DNA from 4 places in the Glutamicibacter mishrai genome. Region 4 is predicted to be linked to each of the others. Evidence: riboswitches for the same ligand, from Rfam matches in the RefSeq annotation. Region 4 holds a riboswitch; each other region holds the start of a gene.
The links. A riboswitch is a leader RNA that binds a small molecule or an ion and turns the genes downstream of it on or off. The one in region 4 is predicted to bind S-adenosylmethionine.
Positions count from the first base shown of each region.

Region 1: another riboswitch for S-adenosylmethionine. It lies ahead of D3791_RS08090 (flavin reductase family protein); the one in region 4 lies ahead of D3791_RS11820 (O-acetylhomoserine aminocarboxypropyltransferase/cysteine synthase family protein).
Region 2: another riboswitch for S-adenosylmethionine. It lies ahead of D3791_RS09660 (O-acetylhomoserine aminocarboxypropyltransferase/cysteine synthase family protein); the one in region 4 lies ahead of D3791_RS11820 (O-acetylhomoserine aminocarboxypropyltransferase/cysteine synthase family protein).
Region 3: another riboswitch for S-adenosylmethionine. It lies ahead of D3791_RS07430 (substrate-binding domain-containing protein); the one in region 4 lies ahead of D3791_RS11820 (O-acetylhomoserine aminocarboxypropyltransferase/cysteine synthase family protein).

Region 1 covers NZ_CP032549.1:1,712,564-1,716,916, forward strand. Annotated here, with positions in the region: gene dnaB (replicative DNA helicase) at 1-565, opposite strand, end outside; gene D3791_RS08090 (flavin reductase family protein) at 1,222-1,722, opposite strand; SAM riboswitch class IV at 1,820-1,937, opposite strand; gene D3791_RS08095 (AMP-binding protein) at 2,313-3,920, shown strand; gene D3791_RS08100 (PaaI family thioesterase) at 3,938-4,353, shown strand, end outside.
Region 2 covers NZ_CP032549.1:2,042,017-2,046,369, forward strand. Annotated here, with positions in the region: gene D3791_RS09655 (CoA-binding protein) at 1-192, opposite strand, end outside; gene D3791_RS09660 (O-acetylhomoserine aminocarboxypropyltransferase/cysteine synthase family protein) at 192-1,565, opposite strand; SAM riboswitch class I at 1,685-1,779, opposite strand; gene D3791_RS09665 (histidine phosphatase family protein) at 1,906-2,451, shown strand; gene D3791_RS09670 (RNA polymerase sigma factor) at 2,547-3,044, shown strand; gene D3791_RS09675 (methylated-DNA--[protein]-cysteine S-methyltransferase) at 3,041-3,670, shown strand; gene D3791_RS09680 (shikimate dehydrogenase family protein) at 3,679-4,353, opposite strand, start outside.
Region 3 covers NZ_CP032549.1:1,567,838-1,572,190, forward strand. Annotated here, with positions in the region: gene D3791_RS07425 (sugar ABC transporter ATP-binding protein) at 1-827, opposite strand, end outside; gene D3791_RS07430 (substrate-binding domain-containing protein) at 811-1,851, opposite strand; SAM riboswitch class I at 1,920-2,010, opposite strand; gene D3791_RS07435 (SdpI family protein) at 2,279-2,641, shown strand; gene D3791_RS07440 (GntP family permease) at 2,724-4,085, opposite strand.
Region 4 covers NZ_CP032549.1:2,506,954-2,511,306, reverse strand. Annotated here, with positions in the region: gene D3791_RS11830 (AraC family transcriptional regulator) at 1-79, opposite strand, end outside; gene D3791_RS11825 (cystathionine gamma-synthase) at 151-1,362, opposite strand; gene D3791_RS11820 (O-acetylhomoserine aminocarboxypropyltransferase/cysteine synthase family protein) at 1,362-2,663, opposite strand; SAM riboswitch class I at 2,751-2,841, opposite strand; gene D3791_RS11815 (LysR family transcriptional regulator) at 3,074-4,015, opposite strand; gene D3791_RS11810 (DUF1852 domain-containing protein) at 4,138-4,353, shown strand, end outside.

The DNA of each region.
Region 1 (4,353 bases), 790 kb from region 4:
CACCGGCATTGGCAGCATTTTCGATTTCGTCGACAGTGCCTTCGATGATGTCCGAGAGACGGACATAATCTTCACTGCTGCGGTTTTCGGCGACTTTGTAGACCTCGGCCTGGGCTTCGTTGACGATGGCGTCGACTTCGCCGTCAGGCGAGTAGCCCATCTGGACGATACGGGTACCGGCATCAACCAGGCGGCGCAGAACGGCGCGCTCGCGCACGATTTCTGCATAGTAGCCGGCGTTGGCTGCGGTGGGCACCTGCTGAATGAGATTGTGGAGGTAAGCGGCTCCGCCTACGCGGGAAATTTCACCGCGTTTGGTCAGCAAGTCAGCTACGGTCACGGCGTCGGCTGGCTCGCCTCGACCGTACAAATCGATGATTGCCTCGTAGATGGATTCGTGGGCCGGGCGATAGAAGTCGGTTCCGCGAAGCGCTTCAACAACGTCAGCGATGGCGTCCTTGGATAGCATCATGCCGCCGAGCACGGACATCTCTGCCTCGACATCCTGTGGCGGCTTGCGCCCAGCGTCGGACTCTCGTCCTTCGTATACCGGCTCAGCACTCATTACAGACACTTCCATCCCCTATTGACCCCACTGGGAAAATTCATCCTTGCCCGATGGCAACGTTCCATCCTGTCAGTTGAGACCGACAGTTCAATGATTAACGTCTGTGGATATTTCTGTCCCAAGGCCAACAGTAGGGCTGATATTTACCCACGTAAACCCCATTATCCACAGCTCCTGTGCATAACATACCCTCACCTGTGGACTAGCCTGTTCACTAACTGGGGAGAACCCTGTGGATTAATGTCAAGTACCCGACAGTAATAGCTTTTGACTAGGTCTTTCATCTTTTCACAACTGTGGACAGAAAGAGATTTTATTGAATCTATCGCTATATCGAGAATAGTTATCAACAGCCAAAAACGCCCGGAATTCAGGGTTTCTTGCGCTTTTCACACAGTTCTGCACACTGCGCCCACAGCCATGTGGATAACTATGTGGATATAGATGGGTACGCAAAACCCTTAGTCATCTCAATAAATGAGGAAATATCCAGCGCCAGTCTAACGGTAGTCCACATTTTCACAGTGGCCCGCCTGTCCACACCGTGGATAACTATTACTTCGCATTCAACACATCAAGAAATGCATCGAGGCCTGTTGTGGATCACCTCGGTGATCCACAACAGGCCTCGATGAGGCTACTACTTGGAAGTGTTAGACGAGTTCAGGAACTGGGATTGAATGAAATCGAGAGTCATGGAAGATCTGCGGCGAGTGCTGCGATGTGTGATGCCCATGCACCTCCAAGAGCACAACCCAGTGGTCCCCTGCCTCAACCTCGTTGTAAATAGACGTTTCCAGCCAAAGTGTGGACTCCTCGATGAACAAGGCACCCTGATCGGAGGTCACCGTATCGACGCCGCGGAATCGATCACCGTTTTTCGAAGCAATCTGCGCGCAGACTCCGCCATTCTGGTCGCTGAGCACTGAGACTCCGATATGGCTGGCACCGCGCAGCTTAGGCCAGGTATTGGAAGACTTCTGGACCGCAAACATAACAAGTGCCGGCTCCAGTGAAACGCCGACGGTGAATGAGGAGGCAACGATGCCGGTTTTTACTCCATCCACCTCTGCGCACAGAGCGGCCACTCCAGAGGGATGCTGAGCGAAAACCTTACGTAGGGTTAGCGGGTCAAGTTCACGATTCAATGACATGGCTCGATTCCTTCGGGTCTTGCCCACCGCGTCAGACCCAGTGGACTTGTCGGTTCGGATGCTTCCAAACTTGCTTATCACTGAGGCTTCACGCCGTGCGCGGTACTTGTTCTGACGCCATTTGGAGCAGAACCGAATCCTCACCTGGAGCACCCCACTACCGTTGAGAGGGTTGCCGATCAGCAAGCCAGGGCTTTTAGCTGATGCTCTTGATTCTGTTTAAAACGATATGGCTCATGACGAATCACCGTCAAACAATTCACTTCGCAAATCGCAATATTCAACAAAATATTCGACTACTACGTTGATTCGAGGGAGTAAAACAGTCTTTTATTCGTCAAAACAGCCTCTGATCGCTGCCGCGACGACCCAAAAATATGTGATCTTCGTCGTAACGCATTAACTTATGGCAAGCGTTGGAGTTCATCGCCTTTTGCACCTTCACCGTTTTTACCGAGCCGTCTACCGTAATGAAACCAAGTTTCTTACTTTGACGCTGAGGTTCATGCAACGATGGAAGTCGCAGTGTTCCGGGTCACACCCGTACTGCCTGTCACCGTTGCCAGAGATGATGAGTGAAGGATGCCTCCATGGTAGATACCCAGGCCAACCATTCCGAGCTAACCCCGTTGCGCTTTCTTGAACGCTCCGCAGAGGTTTATCCAGGGAAGACTGCCGTCGTCCATGGGACGCGCAGCTATACCTACCGGGAACTTGAAACGCACGTCCAGCGTTTCGCCCAAGTCCTCGCCTCACGCATCGAGCCCGGGGATCGAGTGGCCGTTTTGGCACCGAACACTCCGGAAATGCTCATGGCCCACTACGCGGTTCCGTTGGCCGGCGGGGTGCTCATCGCCTTGAATACGCGGCTATCAGCCCACGAGTTGCAGTACATCATGGATCATTCCGAAGCCAAGCTGCTGTTCGCAGACACCGAACTGCTGGAGAACACCGAGAACCTGCGCCGGGACAATCCCACGCTCCAGGCCCTGATTGAAATCACCGATGACCAGTTCACCGGGCCACGCCCCGACGTTGCAGTAGACGGCACGCTCCAGCAATTGCTGTCCGCCGCCTCGGATGAACGGCTTGGGTACGCGATCGCTGACGAACGCGCACCGATCACCTTGAACTACACCTCGGGCACCACCGGAAAACCCAAGGGCGTGCTTTACTCGCATCGAGGCAGCTACCTGAACTCGCTAGGCGAAGCCCACCATCAGGGCTTCACCGCGGCCACCCGATACCTCTGGACGCTGCCGATGTTCCATTGCAACGGCTGGTGCACCCCATGGGCCGTCACAGCCGCTGGTGGCACCCACCTGTGCCTGCGCGCGGTCCGTGAAGATGCAGTCTGGGATGCCATTGAGCAGCTGGATACAACCCATCTGTGCGGCGCACCCACCGTCTGCTCGATCATCGCCGATTCCTCCCGCGCTCATCAGCTCGATGCCCCGCTGCGGATCACCACGGCCGGTGCCCCGCCGTCCCCTGCCATCATCTCCAAGCTCCAGAAACTGGGCATCGAGGTGGTCCACGTCTACGGCCTGACCGAGGTCTACGGCCCCTATACGGTTTGCGAATACCAGGATGAATGGAATGAGCTGGACCCTCCTGCCCGGGCCGCGAAGCTCGCCCGCCAGGGCGTTGGCATGATCACCGGCGAATCAGCCCGCATTGTCGATGAGAACATGGTCGATGTTCCCGCGGACGGATCCACCATGGGCGAGATCGTACTGCGCGGCAATATGGTGATGATCGGCTACTACCGCGATGATGCCGCCACCTCGGAAGCCTTCCGCGGCGGCTGGTTCCACACCGGCGACCTGGGCGTAATGCACCCTGACGGCTATATCCAGGTCCGTGACCGCGCCAAGGACATCATCATTTCCGGCGGCGAGAACATCTCCACCATCGAGGTGGAGCAGGCCCTGGCCTCGCACCCCGAGGTGCTGGATCTGGCCGTGGTCGGCGTGGCCGATGAGAAGTGGGGCGAGCGCCCGGTGGCCTACGTGATTCGCGCCAGCGGCTCGAGTCTTGATGCCCAGACGCTGATCAGCTTCGCCCGTGAAAAGCTGGCCGGCTACAAGGTCCCGCGCACCATCATCTTCCCGCAGGATCTGCCGAGGACTTCTACGGGTAAAGTGCAAAAGAATGTATTAAGAGCCCAGGCTATTGAGCAGCAGCCCAGCGCCTAACACTTTTGGAGTCACCCATGAATTCGCCCGAACCTCGAATCCCCGATAAGACCAGCCGCTTCACCGAGAGCATCGGATTGGTCTTTGACGACATCACCGCCACGTCCGTGCACGGACATGCCGACTTGAACGAGGACCACCACACCCCGTGGGGCGTAGTCCATGGCGGGGTGTACGCCTCGATGATTGAAAGCGCCGGCAGTGTCGGCGCCAGTTTCGCGGTGGCGGAACGCAACCAGTTTGCCGTCGGCGTGCACAATGCCACCGATTTCTTGCGCCCTTCCACCGGGGCGCGCGTTCAGGTGGTGGCCAAGGCGCTGTTCCAGGGCCGGACCCAGCAGTTGTGGGAAGTTGTCATCACCGACGAGGCCAGCGGCAAAGAGCTCTCACGCGGGCAATTGCGAACCCAGAACGTGGATATGCCGCAGGCCTG
Region 2 (4,353 bases), 460 kb from region 4:
GATCTCATCCAGTACCGGGTTGATGAAGTACACCTTGTACTTGGACGAAGACAGCAGGTAGGTCGCGACGAAGTAGCTGGCACGCGAGGGCTTGTTCGATGCGCCCACGATGGCAATGGTCTTGGTGTCGCGCAGGATGCCCAGACGCTCGGCTGCGCCCGGACCTTCCCAGGTGCGTTCGGTGGTGCTCATTAGTTAGCTCCCTTCGGTGCGGCAGGAATGGCGCAAGCTGCACCGTCATAGGTTGGTGCCGCGAATTCTTCGGCAGAACCAGCAACGGCTTCCTGCGAAGCGGTTAGTGCCTGATCCAGATCCCAAAGGATGTCCTCGACATCTTCCAGACCCACCGACAGGCGGATCAGGTCTTCTGGAACGCCGGCGGCAACCAGCTGGTCAGCGCTCAGCTGCTGGTGTGTGGTGGACGCTGGGTGCAGCACCAAGGTGCGGGCATCACCGATATTGGCCAGGTGGCTGGCCAGCTGCAAGGCTTCGATGAACTTGGAGCCGGCTTCGCGCCCGCCCTTCACGCCGAAGCTGAAGACCGAGCCGACTCCCATCGGCAGCAGTTCCTTCGCGTGCGCATGCTGCGGGTGCGATTCCAGGCCCGCGTAGTTCACGTAGGTGACGCGCGGGTCTGCTTCGAGCCATGCGGCAACCTGCTTGGCATTGGCCAAATGGTTGTCCATGCGCTGAGGCAGGGTCTCCAGGCCCTGCAGCAGCTGGAACGCCGACTGGGCTGGCAACGCCGGGCCGAAGTCGCGCAGTTGTTCGCTGCGCAGCTTGGTCAGGAAGCCGTACTCGCCGAAGTTGGCCCACCAGGAGACATTGCCGTAGCTGGCTACCGGTTCGGTCATGGCGGGGAACTTGCCGTTGCCCCAGTTGAACTTGCCGGATTCCACCACTACGCCGCCAAGGGTCGTGCCGTGGCCGCCGATGAACTTGGTTGCCGAGTGGATCACGATATCGGCACCGTGCTCGATCGGCCGCAAGATATATGGGGGAGTGAGCGTGGAGTCGACGACCAGCGGAATCAGGTGGCGGTGCGCCACCTCGGCCAGGCCCTTGAGGTCGGCGATATCGCCCGAAGGGTTGGCTACCACTTCGGTGTAGACGGCCTTGGTGTTCTCCTGGATGGCGGCCTCGAAGTCGGCTGGATCATTGGAGTCGATGAAGGTGGTGTTGATGCCGAAGCGGCGCAGTGAGACGTCCAGCTGAGTGATGGTTCCGCCGTAGAGCTTGGAGGAGGCCACGATGTGGTCCCCGGCCTGGGCAAGGGCGGCGAAGGTGACGAACTCGGCGGCCATGCCCGAGCCGGTGGCTACTGCGCCGATGCCGCCTTCCAGGGAAGCCATGCGCTCCTCGAAAGCAGCGACGGTCGGGTTGCCGATGCGCGAGTAGATGTTGCCGTACTTCTGCAATGCGAAGAGGTTGGCTGCGTCATCGGCATCTTTGAAGACGAATGAGGTGCTCTGATAGATGGGCACTGCGCGGGCGCCGTGCTCGGCATCGGGGGTGCCACCGGCGTGCAATGCGCGGGTGCGGAATCCAAACTGATGATCTGCCATGATGGCTTACGACTCCTTGTCGATTGGGTTTTCGCGATTCACCGCTAGGCGGTGGCGCGATCGAGGCAGGAATCCCGGAATCAATGTCGCTTCCTGTTTTTGCTTAAACAGGAAAAGCGGCTGCATCGTTTCTGGCGGTAGCACCGTAACCACCGGATGTGGCAGGTTGCTGCGGCTTCATCGAACCAGATCTCTCAGCCGCTCGGGATGGTGTAATAATCTTCGCAACATGACCGTTCGTGACCTAACTATGAGTCGTAACGTTGCGTATTGGACGTAATATCGGAGATTCTTCGATATCCATGCTCGCCGGTACGCTGGACTCATGGATACTGCGCTGGTGTTGATCAGACACGGACTGACCGATTGGAATCTGGCTGGCCGCCTTCAAGGGCGTACCGACATTCCACTGAATGACACCGGACGCGGACAAGCCCGCGGTGTCGGCCGCGAATTGGTAGGCCAGGGCTTCTCCTTGATCCTCGCTTCCCCTCTGGGCCGGGCCCAGGAAACCGCCGCATTGATTGCCGAGGAATTAAACGCAGAAACCGGCCAGCCGGTCCCGGATCTCATCGAACGCGGATTCGGGCCGTTGGAAGGCCGGATCATGGCCGAGGTCTCCGACGAGGAATCAGTGTCGTTGCAGTCCCAGCTCGAACCCATCGACGATATCCTGCGCCGGGCGATTCCCGCTTTGATTGACCTGTCGGTGGAACATGCCGGCAAGAAGGTGGCCGTGGTGAGCCATGGCGCAACCATGCGCGCCATCCGCGATGCACTGGCTGGAACCAAGCTGCCACGAGGCGTGGAAAACGGCGAGATCATCCAGATCAATATCCAACGCCTCAACGAGCTGGCTGAAGAACTCGATTTGGTCAGCTGCTAGGACCTGGAAGTTTTCTTCTCCGGAACCTCACACTTTTGCAGCGCACTGCGTTTACATGGTGAAAGCCCGTCAAGGCGCCAAACTTCAGGAGAGCCATGCAAGTACCCTTTGAGCGGATAGTCCAGGATTATGGGCTGAACGTATTACGGGTTTGCCGTGCCTTGCTTGATGAGCACCGCGCCCAGGACGCCTGGTCCGAGACCTTCCTTTCCGCGCTCAAGGCCTATCCGCAGCTGGCGGATGATGCCAATGTCCTCGCCTGGCTGGTGCGTATCGCGCGCAACAAGGCCATCGATGAACTGCGCAGGAACAAGCCGGAGATCCTTGACGATCACCAGCAATGGGACCACGCTGACGGCCAACCGGATCTTGGGCTGGAGCTGGAGAACCTCCAGCTCTGGCAAGAGGTTGCCCAATTGCCCCAGAAACAACGGCTGGTAGTCGGGTACAGGTATCTCGGCGGGTTGAGCTATGCGCATATAGCCCATCTGGTTTCCGGGACTGAGGCCGCGGCTCGGCGTGCAGGCAGCGACGGGATCAAGAACCTTCGCCGGATACTCGGCGACGACACACTGTGGCAGGAGCAGTCATGACTGACTCAAGAATCAACCCAACCGCAACCGGAGAAGAAACCGCGCTTTTGGAAAAACTGGGCAATGAACTTCGGGCCAAGGCGCAGGCCGAGGAACTGCTCGACGTTTCCTACCGCATCGTTGATAGCCCGGTAGGCTCGCTGCTTTTGGCCAGCACCACGGCTGGCCTGGTGCGGGTGGCCTTCGAAACCGAAGACCACGACAAGATCCTTGAACTGCTCGCTCAAAAACTCAGCCCGCGAATCCTCAAGGATCCTTCGCGCCTGGATGCCGTGGCCAGGCAGCTGGACGAGTACTTTGCCGGAACCCGGCACAATTTCGACGTGCCCTTGGACCTCAAGCTCTCCACTGCCTTCCGCCGCCAGGTTCAGCTGGAGCTGGGCGAGATCGGCTACGGGCATACCTGGAGCTACTCGCAAATGGCCGAGCGCATCGGCAACCCGAAGGCCGTACGCGCCGTCGGGTCAGCCTGCGCGACCAATCCGATCCCCATCGTCCTGCCGTGCCACCGGGTGCTGCGCACTGATGGGTCATTAGGCGGATACCTGGGCGGACTGGAAGCGAAAACAGAATTGCTGAAGCTGGAAAATCCGGACTTCGGTGGTGCGCCGGGCACGCTGTTCTAGAGCCCGGCTCAGTTGTTTTCGCGGATGCGCTTCAGGGAGAGCTGCAGCTGGGCAGCGGTCTGTTCTCCCAAGCCCAGCAGCGGAATCATCGCTTCGGCTTGAAGCAGCAGGTGCTCCCAGCCGTCGGAATATTCCAGGCCCTGGTCTATGGCCGACTGGATTGTTCCCGTGACGTGCTTGCCGTACACGAAGTCATAGACAAAGGTTCCAGGCGTGAGCCGGGTTTTGCCCCAAGGCGCTGGGTCTTCTGGATACTTGCCGATGGGTGTGGCATTGATGATCAGCGAGGCTTGCGTGGCTGCTTCGGCAACGTGCGAGAAATCCACGGTCCTGCCCCGGATTCCCATGCCATTGGCCAGGGACAACAGCTCTGCTGCGACATCCTGGTTTCGGTCCGTGATGGTGACGGTGCCGATGCGCCCCTTGAGCGCAACCAGCGCGGCCCGAGCGGCGCCACCTGCGCCGAGCAGCAAAACGTGATCATGGGATTTCGCGGCAAGCCTGTTTTCTACGGCAATCAGATCAGTGTTGTAGCCGTGGAGCTGATCGTCCTGCCGAATCAACAGGTTTGCTGCGCCGCTGAGGCTGACCTGTTTGGAGCGTTCGTCCGCGATGGCCGCGGCCCACTGCTTGTGGGGCATGGTCACGTTGGCGCCAATGACGTCCGCGGCGAGCAATCCGTC
Region 3 (4,353 bases), 940 kb from region 4:
TTCCCGGCGACCGACAGGTTCGAGAGCTCAAGGGCAGGCTCCCCCTGCTGTGCGGGTGCCTCGCGCTTCTGATGCGAGAACTCGTTGACCTGGTTTCCCAGCATCAGGCCAATGACATCCTCGATGCTGTCACCGGCGGCAAAACTGGCGTCGCCGGCATTCTTGCCATTGCGCAGCACGGTAATCCGGTCGGTAATCTGCTGCAGTTCCTGCAGATAGTGGGAGATGAAGATGATGCCCACTGAGCGATCACGCAGATGCCGGATCGTATCGAAGAGCTGTTCAACCTCATCATTGGCCAGCGGCGCGGTCGGCTCATCGAGGATCAGCACCTTGGGCTCTGCCAGCACGGCGCGGGCTATCTGGATCAGCTGCTGCTGGGCAACGCTCAGCTCGTCAACGAAGGCCGAGGCATCCAGCTCTTGGCCGGTGGTGCGCAGGATGTCGGCTCGGGCCGACTCTTGCACGGTGCGCTCATGGCGCCAGAGCCCGCGGCTCTTGCTCGTGCCCAGATACAGCTGCTCGGCTACGGTCAGGCGTCCGGCCAGATGGCGGTCCTGGTGGATTACCTCGATGCCTAGAGCTTCCGCGTCCGCGGGGCGGCGGATCTGCACCGCGTTGCCAGCCAGTTCGATCTGGCCGGTATCCAGGGTGTACAGGCCGGTGAGGATCTTGATCAGCGTGGACTTGCCGGCACCGTTTTCGCCGACTAAGCCCAGGACTTCGCCGGCCCGGAGCTGCAGGTGGACATCGTCGAGCACCTTCACGGCTCCGAAGGATTTGTTGATCCCGGCCATGCTCAGCAATGCATTAGATGCCGTTGTCATTGCGCACCTGATTCACGTTGTCCTTGTCGACAAAAATCGGCTCAGCATAGCTGGTGCTCGGAACCTTGTCGGTTTGCCCATCGAGGAACAGGGCGATGTTGGTGGCCGAGGTAGCCGCAATCTGCTTGGTGGGCTGGGCGACAGTGAACTGGTAGGAGCTCTGCGGGTCCGCGATCAGATCCAAGGCTCCGGGTTCCGCGTCGACGCCATAGAGCTTGATGTCATTATCGGTGGGGTCGATGGCCTGCGCCGCTCCGATCAGCGGCATGTCCCAGCACGACCAGATCGCGTCGACTTCGCCCTCGGGCAGCCTGCGCAGCTGATCCTGGATCTGGTTCTTGGCATCCTCGATGGTGCCCTCGTACTTGTCCTGGAGTTCAGGGGTGATCTTCTCGATATTCGGGTAGTCTTCGAGCACCAGGTTCAGGCTGTTGTAGCGAATTCGGCACGGCGTCACGCCGGGGAAGCCATTGAAGACCAGGATCTTGCCCTTGCCGTGCAGGTCTTCTGCCATGGTGCGGGCCAGCGTGGTGCCGACATTCCAGTTGTCGCTGGTGACGTTGTTCTTCGAGTATTCGCTCTGGAAGTCGATGGTGAACAGCGGGATCCCGGTGGCGTCCACCTTGGCCAGGGCAGGTGTGAGCGTCTGCGCATCACCCAGGATCACCACGATGGCGTCCGGCGACTGGGTAATCAGGTTTTCCACGTCGGAAACGTGCTTCTCATCCTTGGCTTCGGCCTGGGTAGCGACGACCTCGCCGCCGAGTTCCTTGATGCGTTCCTGGATCTGCTGGTAGACCACACGCGAGTAGTCGTGCAGGATATCCTTGGCCGCGATGCCGACCTTTTTGCCTTCAAGCGTAGGAACGTTCTCGAGCTTCTGCTCGGCTTGCGGGTTGCTGCTTTGCGCCGCGACCGGAGCGACTTCCGGGCGGGGTTCCTTCAACGAGCAACCCGCGAGCAGCGTGGTTGCCGCCAGGGCAACAACCATAAGCTTCAGGATGTTCGGGCGAGTGCGAGTCATGCCGTCCCTCTCTTAGACAGATAGAACCGAGGGATCCCGAACAGAAGTCCTTGCTTCTCGACCCGGGAGCTCCATCGAACCTGGCTTTAGCACTATCTGCAGGATGCAGACTTGCTGCGGCGTCGCGGAGCCAGGTCTCTCAGCCGCTCTGGATGGGTGTCATTCGAGTCAAACATCGATCCGCCAAGGTGGCTATTACAGCGTCATGGGAGGGAACACTGCGTCAGATCTCTTCACAAATCCGGGGTTTTCGACGGCTTGAAGCCCATTGGACGCTTGAAAAGCGCGTCATATGTCCGCATATTACGTTCTCTGGTTCGCAGTGTTCCTGTTGTTTGAACCGGATAAGTCCCGTATGGCTTGGGTCTAGAAAAATATCAAAATCATATAGACTGAATCTAAAGACACTAATCGATAGGACACGCGCGTGGACCTAACCAGCACATTGAGCCTGATGTTCGGGTTGCTAGTACTCACACTCACCGCGGGCATACTGGCTCGCATGGGAGCCCAAGGGCGCATACCGCGCAACAACAGCGTTGGCGTGAAGACCCGTCACACCCTGGCCAGCGATGAAGCCTGGCTGGCAGCGCACCGTGAAGCTGCGCCAATCCTTCAGATCTTTGGCATAACTGGCTGGCTGTTTTTGATCGCCTCGGCAATCTTCTGTTTCATGCAGAATTTCACCGTAGCTTTTACCGTAACCGCTATCGGCTTTGCCCTAGGCGTCACCATGATGCTGGTTGCCGCTTCCAAGGGGAACAAGGTCGCCAAAGAGCTCTCCGCTTGAACGCCAGTTAAAGAGAACACCGCGCCATCAATGAAGCGTTCGTTGATGGCGCGGCGCTGATAAGAATTGCCCGACAGGCCCCCTAGAGCAGGACCGCCCCGAGGATCCAGACGGTGGCAAACGCCGCAGTACCCTGGATCGCCGTGGCAACACTGAGGGTCTTGTACGCGGTGATCACCGGAATCCGGCTGAGCTGCGAGACCACCCAGAAGTATGAGTCGTTCGCATGCGAAACAACCATCGCACCGGCGCCGACCGCCAACACGCTCAGCACCATTCCCAGCTCGGAATCCAGCCCCAGCGATCCAAGCATCGGAGCAACCAGCGCGGAGGTGGTCACCATCGACACCGTGGACGAGCCCTGCGCCGACTTCAACGCGGCGGCAATCAAGAATGGCACGGCCAGCCCCAGGCCCAGGCCGCTCAAGGAACCTGAGAGGAATTCGGTCAGCTTGGAGGAGGCCAGCACGGCGCCGAAGGCCGCCCCAGCGCCGGTGATCAGCAGGATCGGTGCGGCGGTACGCACTGCCTCGTTCATCTGGTCATTGAAGTCGGAGAGCTTCTTGTCCCCGCTCAGCAGCGGCGTGGCCGAGAGCAGGCCGAAGATCAGTGCGATCACCGGGGTGCCGATGAACGACAGGACCTCAACCAGCGTGCCCTCGCCCAGAGGCTGTGATGGCAATTTGGCGATGGACGCGGCACAGATCAAAACCAGCGGCACCAGGATCGGCAGGAACGCCAAGACCGGATGCGGCAATTTGCCGAAGCTTGCACGCAGCTGCTCGTAGTCCAGGTCGGCCAGATCGTTCTCGTCGTCCGAAGCCATCGGCGTCCACTGGGACTTGTTGAACCTGCTGGCGTAGGCCAGGCCGGCCAGCGCGGAGATGGCAGCGACCGGCAGGCCCACGGCGATGATCAGCCCGAGGTTATCGGCGATGCCGATGCTCTCGGCGGCGGCCAGCGGCCCGGGAGTCGGAGGAACCATGGTGTGGGTGGCGTACAGGCCGGTCATCAGCGCCACCGAGGTCGCCAGCGCCGATACCCCGGTGCGCAGCGTGATGGCCTTGCGCAGCGAGTTGAGCACCACGTAGCCCGAGTCGCAGAAGACCGGAATGGAGACGATGTAGCCGATGATCGTCAACGTCAGATTCGGGAATCTGGTGCCCAGCACCTTGATCAGCGCGTCGGCCATCGAAATGGCGGCGCCCGAACGTTCCAGGATGATGCCGATCATCGTCCCGAAAAGGATCACCAGGCCGATATTGCCCATGGTGTTGCCGAACGCCGTGGTGACGGTGCTGGCCACTTCGGCCAAGGGGATCTTGTAGGCGAATGCGGCAAGTATGGCGGCGCCGATCAGCGCGAGGAAGGGGCTGATTTTCCAGCGCGCTGTCACCAGCACAATGGCGATCACGAGGATCAACAGAACAATTAGCTCGTACACGGTTGGTTGGCTCCTTTGCCACGGTCTGCGGTGTACTCTCCGGCAAAACGGCTCAAGCTTTGGTGGTTCGGAGAGTTTGCAATGAGCCAATACTAGGAAAGCGGCAAAAGATAACCTATGGGCATGCGCCCAGAATTCCTAGGGCGCAATACGTGAAATGTGTGCGTGGAGACTAAGGCTGCGCCCTCGAAGGCAACAAGCAGCAGCTCTACCAATTTGCAGGTTGGTACCGTAAACTTGTACCACTAAATGCTTTGAACTCAGGAGA
Region 4 (4,353 bases):
GCACCAGCTCAGCGAGGTTGATCTGCTCGCGCAGATTCGCCTCGATATGCTCGATGAGCCGATTGAGAATTCCGATCATGTCTCCACCCTTCCCCATCTACTATTCTCCAGGGTTGGGGCACGCCGCCCGATCATCGCGGTTCGATGCGATCAGGCGTTTTCCAGAGTCTTTTCACGTACCCGGGTGACGACCGGTTTGGACGCAGCGCGGGCCGCGGCCAGCCCGCGTTGCAGATCGGCGATCAGATCTTCGACCTCTTCGATGCCCACCGAGAGGCGGACCAGATTGGCCGGGATCTCCAGCTCGGTGCCGATCAGCGAAGCGTGGGTCATTTCGCGCGGATAGCAGACCAGGGATTCCACCCCGCCCAGGGACACCGAAAGCTGGAAGTACTCCATGGATTCGGCGAAGGCGCGGGCGGACGCCTCGTCCTTCAGGGCCACCGAGACGATGCCGCCAAAACCGTGCTGCTGGCGGGCAGCCAGCTCGTGGCCCGGGTGGTTCTCAAGCCCCGGGTAGTAGACCCGGGTGACCTCGGGCTGCGCATCGAGCCAGCGGGCCAGCGTGGAAGCGGTGGCGCAGTGGCGTTCCATGCGCAGGCCTAGGGTTTTCAGTCCGCGGGCGGCCAGGTAGGAATCCTGCGGTCCGGCCACCGCTCCCCCGGCGAACTGCTGGTAGCCCACCGCTTCGGCCAGGGATTGCCCGCGGAAGAGGTGATCGGCCACGATGACCGCACCTCCCAGCACATCGGAGTGCCCGCCGATGTACTTGGTGGTGGAGTGGACCACCGCGTGGGCTCCAAAATCCAGCGGGCGCTGCAGATAAGGAGTGGCGAAGGTATTATCCACGACCAGCAGGGCACCCTGCTCGCGGGCGATGGCAGCCCAGCCGGCCAGATCGGCGATGCCCAGCAGCGGGTTGGAGGGGGTTTCCACCCAGAGCAGTGCGGTGTTCGGCTGCACGGCGGCGCGCACCGAGTCCAGGTTGGTGATATCCACCGCCGAGGAGGTGATCCCCCACTTGCTGTGCAGCTTGGAGATCAACCGATTGGTGCCGCCGTAGCCGTCGGCACCGAGGATGATGTGGTCGCCCGGTTCGAGCACCGCACGCAGCAGGGCGTCTTCGGCCGCGATGCCCGAGGCGAAAGCGAATCCGGCGGCCCCGCCTTCCAGGGCGGTGAGCTGATCCTGGAAACCGTCGCGGGTCGGGTTGGAGCCGCGGGAGTATTCGTGCCCGGAACGCAGCACGTTGATGCCGTCTTGGATGAAGGTGCTGGTCTGGTAGATCGGCGGGACGACCGCGCCGGTGTGCGGGTCCTTGTGCTGGCCGGCGTGGACGGCCTGGGTGTTGAAGCCAGTCATCATGCTCCTTGGGTTTGCGGGGCCAGGGCCTGGTCCAATGCCAGATCCAGGGCCTGGGTGAGGTCTGCGAGCAGGTCGGCTGGGTCTTCCAGGCCGACCGAGAGGCGCAGGGTTGAGGTGTTCAGGCCGGCGTCGGCCAGCTGGGAGGCAGAGAGCCGGCAGTGGGTCATGGTGGCCGGGTGCGAAATCATGGTGCGGGTGTCCCCCACATTTGCGGCCAGCGAAATCAGCTTGAGCCCGTCGATCACCGGGGAAACCAGCGACGGGTGGGCCAGCTCGATGGCCACCACGCAGCCGGTTCCCTTCGGCGTGAGCTTCTTGGCCAGCTCGTGGCTGGGGTGGGCGGGCAGCGACGGGTGGTGGATGGCCGCGATGCCCGGGTGGGCAGAGAGCTCGTGAATCAGGGTGGTGACGCTGCGCTGCACGTGGGCGGCGCGTACCGGCAGGGTTTCGATGCCTGCCAGGATGCCCTGGGCGCTGGCCGGGGCCAAGGTTGGGCCCAGATCGTGCAGGAATTTGGAGCGGACCAGCATCGCGTAGGCGGCCGGTCCGTGGCGTTCGAGCAGCGAGGTGTTGTTCAGGCGCACTCGCGGGGCGGCGATTTGCGGCCAGCGCGCGGTGTCGGAGAAGTCGAATTCCCCCGAGTCCACGACGATCCCGCCGAGTACCGAGCCGTGTCCGGCCAGGCCCTTGGTGGCCGAGTGCACCACGATGTCGGCGCCATGATCCAGCGGCCGCACGTTCAGCGGGGTGGCCAGGGTGTTGTCCACGACCACCGGGATGTTGTGCTCGTGGGCGATGGCCGTGATAGCGGGAAGGTCGGCCACGGTGCACAGCGGGTTGGAGACGGACTCCAGGAAGAATGCGCGGGTGTCGTCCTCGATGGCCCCGGCCCAGGCGGCCGGATCGGCCTGGTCGACAAAGCTGATGCGGATGCCGAAGTCGGCGAAGGTGTCGGTGAGCAGATCCACGGTGCCGCCGTAGAGCGAGGAGGACGCCACGATGTGCTTGGGTCCCTGGGTCAGCGCCAGCAAGGACAACGCCACCGCGGACTGGCCGGTGGCGGTGGCCACCGCGTGGGCTCCGCCTTCCAGTGCTGCCACACGCTGTTCAAGGATCGAGACGGTGGGATTGCCGGTGCGCGAGTAGGTGAAGCCGGCCTGGCGCAGCGCGAACTTCTCGATCGCTTCGGCATGCGACTGGAATTGGTAGGCGGCGGAATTGTGCAGTGGCGGCAGCATCGGGCGGAAGTCTCCGCTCGGGCGGTATCCTGCGTGGACCGCGTCGGTTCCTTGGCTCATAGCTCCTCCTCGATTCTCTGCGAGGGAGTGCACCGATTAGGCATCGTGCAAAGGCACGAAGCACAGCGCGAAAACGCGTTCGGAACTGCTCCATCGTTCCTGGCATTAGCACCTTTCGGTTTCCCGATGGTTGCTGCGACGTCAACGAGCCAGATCTCTTAGTCGCTCTTGATGGTTTGTTGTTCTTCCATGGTTGGCCATGGGCTGCGAGGGGTGCAAGCGCTATCGGGCGGCGGGCTTCATACAAGGCCGCCAAGCTTCATATGTCGTGCACTTGTCATGATGACGCGGTGGCTGGCGCCACTTTGTGACGCACCAAAATGAGAATACCCCCGAGACTTTCAAGGCTTTTTCGGAAGTTTATGACGAAGGAGCGGCACTCGATGACCGAGAGTTACGCTGTTGGCGGCTCAGCCGAGCACTTCCACCCCGAAGCTGGCCACCACTGCGCGGACTTCCTGCAGGTAGCGCTGAGCCTGGTCGGTGAGCGGGATCGCGGCGTGATCGATCCAGCCGATCTCGATGCGCTCGTCGATGTCCAGCGGGATGGCAACGATGGATGGATCCAGCTCGTCGCTGATGATGCCGGTGGAGATCGTGTACCCGCCCAGGCCGATCATCAGGTTGAAGATGGTCGCACGGTCCGAGACCTGGATTTCCCGCTGGCTGGAGCGTGTGGAGAGCACTTCCTCGGCGAAGTAGAACGAGTTGTTCGCCCCTTGATCGAAGGTCAGCCGGGGCAGGTTTTCGAGGTCTTCGAGGGTGACCTGGTCACGGGTGGCCAGCGGGTTGCTGCGCGATACGAAGATGTGCGGGTCGGCGAGGAACAGCGGGTGGAACACCAGGCGGGATTCGCGCAGCAGCTTGTCGATGACTTTCCGGTTGAAGTCGTTGCGGTAGAGGATCCCGATATCGCTGCGCAGCGTGCGCACGTCCTCGATGATTTCCTCGGTGCGCGTCTCGCGGAGCGAAAACTGGTACTCCTCGGCCCCGCTGGCCTGGACCATCCGGACAAAGGCATCCACCGCAAAGGAGTAGTGCTGGGTTGAGACACCCAGCAGTCGTCTTGCCGCCGGCCGGCCGAGGTAGCGGTGCTCCAGCAGTTCCACTTGCTCCAGGACCTGGCGGGCGTAGCCGAGGAATTCTGCGCCCTCGGCGGTGAGCGTCACTCCCCTGGCCGAGCGCACCAGCAAGGTGCGCCCCACCCGCGATTCGAGCTCCTTCATCGCCGCCGACATGCTGGGCTGCGCGACGTAAATGAGGTCGGCGGCAGCCGAGATCGACCCCTCCGAGGCCACCGCCACAAAATAGCGCAGCTGCTGCAGTGTCAATCCATTCGAAACCTGAACCATAGTTTGAGTCTATATGAATCCATAGTTATATCGAGTTACCTGATATCAAGAATCACCCTGCATGATTGACGCAACGACTTCCCCTCGGCCTGTCCAGGCCTCCCAAATACAGATTGGCCATCATGGCAGACGCATTAAATTTCAGCATTAGCACCACAAGATTCGACGAGAATTACTCCCCTTCTGCGAATTCTCGAACCACGACAAACTTCGCCAATTTGGCGCGCGGAGAGCGCCGCGAAGAGAACCTTCGCAATGCCCTGACGATGATCAACCGCCGTTTCAATTCCCAGGCTCACTGGGACAATCCCCAAGGTGACCGCTATGCACTGGAATTG